3 regions of the Blautia obeum ATCC 29174 genome follow, and region 2 is predicted to be linked to each of the others. Evidence: predicted binding sites of a transcription regulator. Region 2 holds the regulator's gene; each other region holds the start of a gene.
What was found. Region 2 encodes Rex, which represses fermentation and respiration genes when NADH is low (regulators of the CRP and FNR family bind a similar motif). Its sites were predicted from a motif close to ATTGTTAANTANTTAACAAT; they were not measured.
Positions count from the first base shown of each region.

Region 1: the regulator Rex is predicted to act here: its motif matches at 1,159-1,178, upstream of NQ503_RS09380 (acyl-CoA carboxylase subunit beta).
Region 3: the regulator Rex is predicted to act here: its motif matches at 1,180-1,199, upstream of adhE (bifunctional acetaldehyde-CoA/alcohol dehydrogenase).

Region 1 is NZ_CP102265.1:1,955,912-1,958,187, reverse strand. Features, by position in the region: gene NQ503_RS09385 (D-alanyl-D-alanine carboxypeptidase family protein) at 1-1,046, shown strand, start outside; gene NQ503_RS09380 (acyl-CoA carboxylase subunit beta) at 1,282-2,276, shown strand, end outside.
Region 2 is NZ_CP102265.1:1,667,475-1,669,750, reverse strand. Features, by position in the region: gene NQ503_RS07860 (bifunctional ADP-dependent NAD(P)H-hydrate dehydratase/NAD(P)H-hydrate epimerase) at 1-608, opposite strand, end outside; gene NQ503_RS07855 (redox-sensing transcriptional repressor Rex) at 722-1,375, opposite strand; gene abc-f (ribosomal protection-like ABC-F family protein) at 1,532-2,276, shown strand, end outside.
Region 3 is NZ_CP102265.1:3,163,062-3,165,337, reverse strand. Features, by position in the region: gene NQ503_RS15200 (GTP pyrophosphokinase) at 79-774, opposite strand; gene adhE (bifunctional acetaldehyde-CoA/alcohol dehydrogenase) at 1,275-2,276, shown strand, end outside.

The DNA.
Region 1 (2,276 bases), 290 kb from region 2:
ATCAGAAATCAGGTAATACGCCTCGTCCGAACGCGAGCACTACCAAAGTAATGACCTGCATTCTTGCTCTTGAAAACGGAAAGGGCGATGACTATGTCAAAGTTTCTGCAAATGCTGTCAGTCAACCGGAAGTACGCCTTGGTCTTTCAATCGGAGAACAATATTATCTGGAAGACCTTCTTTATTCCCTGATGTTGCAGAGTCATAATGATTCTGCCGTTGCGATTGCTGAATGTATCGGTGGATCTGTAGATAATTTTTCAGCTATGATGAATGCAAAGGCAAAAGAAATCGGATGTAAAAACACACACTTTGTCACTCCGAATGGACTGGATGCAGAAAATTCTGGTGGAACACATCACACAACTGCAGAAGATCTGGCTCTGATCATGCGTTATGCAATCCACAATGATGTCTTTCTGAAGATTACACAGACAGAAGAGTATTCTTTTTCTGATTTAAGTAAAAAACGACACTTTTCGGTCCATAACACTAATGCACTACTTCATATGACGGACGGTGTACTTGCCGGGAAAACCGGATATACCGGTGATGCCGGATATTGTTATGTTTGTGCCTGTCAGAAAGATAACAAAACTTTTATCATTGCCCTTCTTGGTGCCGGCTGGCCTGACCATAAAAACTACAAATGGCATGATACTTTGGAACTTCTTAATTATGGAAACAGCAACTATGAATACCGGAGTTTCTGGCAAGAGCCGGAGCTTTCCTATATTCCCGTTGAAAATGGTATTCTGAATGATTTCGGTGCAGGAAGTTCTGTATATACAGGAGGTCAGATTTCTGTTTCGGATAACGAAAAAAACAGACAGATTCTGATTGGCTCAGATGACCGGCTGCAATATCAGATCCGTTTAAAAGAACATCTAAGTGCTCCTGTCAGAAGAGGCGAACAGATTGGACAGATCATTTATCTTCTTAATGATAACAATTTTTTTTCCTGTCCAATATTGGCAACAGAAAACATTCAGAAAAATACATTCACCCATTGCGCAGAGCTTGTATTTAAGAATTTTTTTCATTAACAGACCTGACTTCTCCTGTTGCGGGAGAAGTTTTTGCGTTTTAGGAAATTACTCTGTAATATTCCAATAACATATCGACATATCAGAACCCTACTGTAAAAAAAACGACATGGGAGTTAAACTTTTAACAAAAAAACAGGAAATCTATTGAAAAAATATTGAAAACAGGTTACAATTACAATCGGCTAAAATTTTGGTTATATTTAAAATTTTATAAAATGGAGGGCAAGAAAGAATGAGTAATGCAACACAAAGCTTAGCAGGCACAAGAATCACTTCTTTGCTTGACGCAAACAGTTTTGTTGAAATCGGAAAAAGCGTAACAGCCAGATCCACAGATTTCAATTTAACTGAAACAAAAGCGCCTTCAGACGGTGTTATCACCGGATATGGTGTGATCGACGGAAATCTTGTATATGTATACAGCCAGGATGCTTCCGTATTAAACGGAACTGTTGGTGAAATGCATGCCAGAAAGATTACCGCTCTGTATGACCTTGCAATGAAGACTGGAGCTCCTGTGATCGGTCTTGTTGACTGTGCAGGTATGCGTCTTCAGGAGGCTACTGATGCTCTTGAAGCATTTGGATCCATCTATCTGAAACAGACACTGGCTTCCGGAATGATTCCACAGATTACAGCTGTATTCGGTACATGCGGTGGTGGAATGGCAATTATTCCGGCTCTGACAGATTTCACATTTATTGAATCCCAAAAAGGCAAAATGTTCGTAAACAGCCCGAATGCACTGGATGGCAATTACACAGAAAAATGCGATACATCAGCTGCTGCATTCCAGAGCGAGGAAACAGGTCTTGTAGACGGAACAGGCTCCGAAGAAGAAATTCTTGGACAGATCCGTCAGTTGATCGGACTTCTTCCTTCTAATTTTGAAGATAATGATTCCTTCGTAGAATGTACAGATGATCTGAACCGCACCTGTGACGATATCACAGCATGTGCAGGCGATACATCCATCGCACTTTCCAGAATCGCTGACAACGGCATTTTCTTCGAAACAAAGAAAGATTACGGCAAAGATATTGTGACTGGTTTCCTGCGTCTGAACGGAGCTACTGTCGGTGCTGTAGCCAACAGAACAGAAGTATATGATGCTGAGGGAAATAAAGCTGAAGAATTCGATGGTACTATTTCTGCAAGAGGTGCAAGAAAAGCAGCTGGCTTCGTTAAATTCTGTGACGCATTCGATATCCCGGTTCTGACACTTAC
Region 2 (2,276 bases):
GCAACGATCACTTTACCGGCAAATTTCCTGCCCGGATACAGGCAAAGGCCTGCTTTCCGAAATGCAAATGTCACTGTCAGATCTGCATGAAAAGCAACTCCAAGTTCTGCTCCTGTATCGCCATTTACTCCGGACGGAATATCAACAGCCACTTTCCAGGCATTCAACTGATTCAGTGCCATGATCACATCTCTGTAACTGCCCTCGACCGGACGACTCAGCCCAACGCCGAAAATGGCATCTACTATAGTAGTATATTCCTCTGTTTCCAGGTTATTCACAACCGGCACCTGACAGGCAGCTGCAATATCCAGCTGACGCTGCATTTCCACAGTCCTGTGGTCCGGATTCCCCACCAGATACAGACTTGTACGATAACCATGCAGTTTCAGAATACGGGCAACAGCCACGCCATCTCCTCCGTTGTTCCCGTTTCCGCAGACACAGAGAATCCGTTCTTCCTGTTTTTTGTCTGCCAGCGTCCGTTCCAGTTCTTCTGCGACTTTCAGAGCTGCCCGTTCCATCAGGACACAGGACGGAATCCCGATTCCCTCAATCATATTTCCATCAAGAGCTTTCATTTCTTTACAGGTCACAATCTGTTTCATTCTTTTTCCTCACCTGCCATAATTAGCATAAAAGGCCATTACGCAGCCTCCTTGCCATAAGGAGCCGGGTAACAGCCTGTCTGTCCGTCCTGCCATCACTTTATAAGTGCTGCTTATTTCTCATCGTCTATATGTTCCTGACGATACTGACTGAGATTATAGGATAATGTCATAAGACTCTCTGAAAGATGAACATTCTCCACGATCACATCATCCGGAGTATCCAGATCGATATGTGCAAAATTCCAGATAGCTTTGATTCCGTTCTCGATCAGAATCTCCGCCATATCACGTGCCTTATTCTTCGGCAATGTCAGAATTGCGATCTCAATATTGTTTTCTTTCATAAAGAAAGGAAGATCACTGATCATCTGAATCTCAATCCCACGAACCGCAATTCCCTCAAGTACCGGATTTACATCAAAAATACCGACCAGCTTGAATCCTCTCTTCTCAAACTCAACATAATTGGCAAGTGCCTGCCCCAGATTACCAGCTCCTACAATGATCATCGGATGCACGATATCCAGCCCCAGGATCTTACCGATCTCTGTATAAAGATATTTTACATTATAACCGTATCCCTGCTGTCCAAATCCCCCGAAATTATTCAGATCCTGACGTATCTGAGACGCTGTAACACGCATTTTTTTACTAAGATCATTGGAAGAGATTCTCTCTACATTGTCTTCCAGAAGTTCACCAAGGTATCTATAGTAACGTGGCAGTCTCTTAATCACAGCTTTTGAAATCTGTTTTGCTTCCACCGTTGTCCCTCCTTACACTTTCTCGTTAATTATAACGAATTGACATTTTGTTGTCAATCAATGTTGTCAAATATGTACAATTTTCATTGATTTTCCTTTACAAAGGCCATTTTTGCTTTTATAATCATACCGTATATTTACTTCGGAGGAATAACTATGATTTTATCATGTCAGGGTATCTCCAAATCCTTCGGTGAAAAAGTGATTCTGGAAGATGCCTCTTTTCATATAGAAGAACGCGAAAAAGCTGCTCTGATCGGTAATAACGGTGCCGGCAAAACCACACTTCTTCGCATTATAATGGAAGAGATCCATGCAGATGCCGGACAGGTAGTTCTTGCCAAGGACAAACGCATCGGTTACCTCGCCCAGTATCAGGATGTGCAGGGACACCTTTCTGTATATGAAGAACTCTTAAGCACCAAACAGTATATCATCGATATGGAAGAACGCCTTCGTGCCATGGAAGTCCAGATGAAAAATGCTTCCGGCGAAGAACTTGACCGCCTGATGAACTCCTACACCCGCCTGACTCATGAATTTGAACTGGAGAATGGCTATGCCTACAAAAGCGAACTTATGGGTGTTCTGAATGGTCTCGGATTTACAGAAGAGGATTTTACCAAACAGGTGGCGACTCTTTCCGGCGGTCAGAAAACACGTGTTGCCCTCGGTAAACTGCTGATTTCCAAACCAGATATCCTTCTGCTCGATGAGCCTACCAACCACCTGGATATGGAAAGCATTGCCTGGCTGGAAACTTATCTTCTCAATTATCCTGGTGCTGTTTTCATTGTATCTCATGACCGCTATTTTCTGGACAAAGTTGTCACAAAAGTCATCGAGATCGATGCCGGACAGGTTCGTATGTATGCCGGTAATTACTCCGCTTATGCAGAGA
Region 3 (2,276 bases), 1.5 Mb from region 2:
GACGCAGGAGCTGACTTTTTTGGTCATGCCCCTGCGTCTTTTGCAGTGCATATCGAGGAAGCACCGGTGGTGCGCTGGTCAGATCTTGTCAATTTTTTTACGGATATCCAGCATTTTCTGATCGAGCTGTGTGATCACAGAAGCACACTGCTGTAATTCTTCATTGATCACTGCTGCCTGCTTTTGTCCGCGTTTGTAACGCAATTGATGGTCGAGGTTGGCCCAGTAATCCATGGCAGCAGTTCGAAGCTGCAATTCCAGTTTGATCCACTGGTTTTCTTTCTGGAATGGAATTGCAATTTCCAGAATCAGATGAAGGCTTTGATAGCCGGATTTCTTTGGCTGCTGTACATAATCTTTGATTTTCAGGATATGGATATCCTGTTGTTTTTCGATCAGGTCAGCCACTTTGTAAATATCATCTACATAAGCACATACAGCACGAACACCGATCAGGTCATTGATCTTTTCCAGTGCCAGATCAAAATTCAGCTCCAGTCCTTTTTTCTGCATTTTTTTGCAGACACTGTCATAGCTTTTGAGTCTCCAGGTTTTCATCTGAATAAAATTCCGTTTATATTTCATCAGCAGAAATGTGTTGATGATGTCGAGTTTGGTCATCATAAGATTGATGGCACATTGTCCTTTAATGCTAAATTCACTGTCGGTCAGCATGCTCTTAAGAAGTTCTTTCTTTTTCAATTTCTGTCTTTCTTCCTCTAATTGTATCAGTGTAAATGTTTCTGTTGCCCGTAATGCATTTCCCGTTCCCATTAGAATACTCCTCCAGTAATAAATCTGTACGTGATTTGCGTTAAATCAAAGTTAAACAGTCGCGTTGCCAGCGTTAGCTGGAATGCAACCCGTGTGCGGGAATCTTGATTTGGATTTCTGTTTCCCATCATTTAATCTATGAAAAGGGGTGGAGAAATATGACAGGAAAAAATAGAAAATTTTGTTATGAAAATCACAATCTTATGAGCATGAAATCGAGGAAACAGACTTTGAAAACAGGTGTATATCAAATTTTTTGCCTGGGAATTAAGAGGAATGATGAAAATACGGATTGTATAAAATGCTGATTAATGGCGAAAATGTAAGAAACAATTTGTTTGAAATTTTAACAAAATACAGATTGACAAATGATTAACGAACCCGTATAATAAGCGCATATCAATCATTGATAAATAATTAACGTTAATAAATTGACGGAATTGTTTATCGGACTAAAGAATAAGGCTCATATCATAACAGAAAAACAGGAGGATTCACAAATGGCAAAGAAAGAAACCCACATCCCGGCAATCATTGATACTCCGGAAGCACTGGAAGCAAAGATCGCTGCGATGAAAGAAGCACAGAAACTTTTCGCCACTTATACACAGGAGCAGGTAGATAAAATCTTCAAAGCTGCTGCAACTGCAGCTGATAAAGCACGTATCCCGCTTGCAAAAGCTGCTGTTGAAGAAACTGGAATGGGTATCGTTGAAGATAAGGTCATCAAAAATCATTATGCAGCAGAATATATCTACAATGCGTATAAAAACACCAAAACCTGTGGTGTTCTTGAAGAAGATCCGGTTTATGGAATCAAGAAGATTGCGGAGCCGATCGGTCTGATCGCGGCAGTTATTCCAACTACAAACCCGACTTCCACAGCAATCTTTAAAACGCTGATCGCGTTAAAAACCAGAAATGCGATCATCATCAGCCCACATCCTCGTGCAAAAGGAAGTACGATTGAAGCTGCAAGAGTTGTTCTGGAAGCTGCCGTAAAAGCAGGTGCTCCGGAAGGCATCATCGGATGGATCGATGTACCGAGCCTTGAACTTACAAATCTTGTAATGAAAGAAGCTGACATCATTCTTGCAACAGGTGGTCCTGGAATGGTTAAAGCGGCATATTCTTCCGGAAAACCGGCACTTGGAGTTGGCGCCGGAAACACACCGGTTATCATTGATGACACTGCAGATGTTCGTCTGGCAGTAAACTCTATCATTCACTCCAAAACATTTGATAATGGTATGATCTGTGCATCCGAACAGTCCGTAACAGTTCTCGAAGGTGTATATAAAGCAGTTAAAGAAGAATTTCAGTACAGAGGATGCTACTTCCTGAAGAAAGATGAGATTGAAAAAGTAAGAAAAACAATCCTGATCAATGGTGCACTGAATGCCAAGATCGTTGGACAGAAAGCTGCTACGATTGCAGAGATGGCAGGCGTTACAGTTCCGGCAGAAACCAAGATCCTGATCGGTGAAGTAGAATCTGTAGAT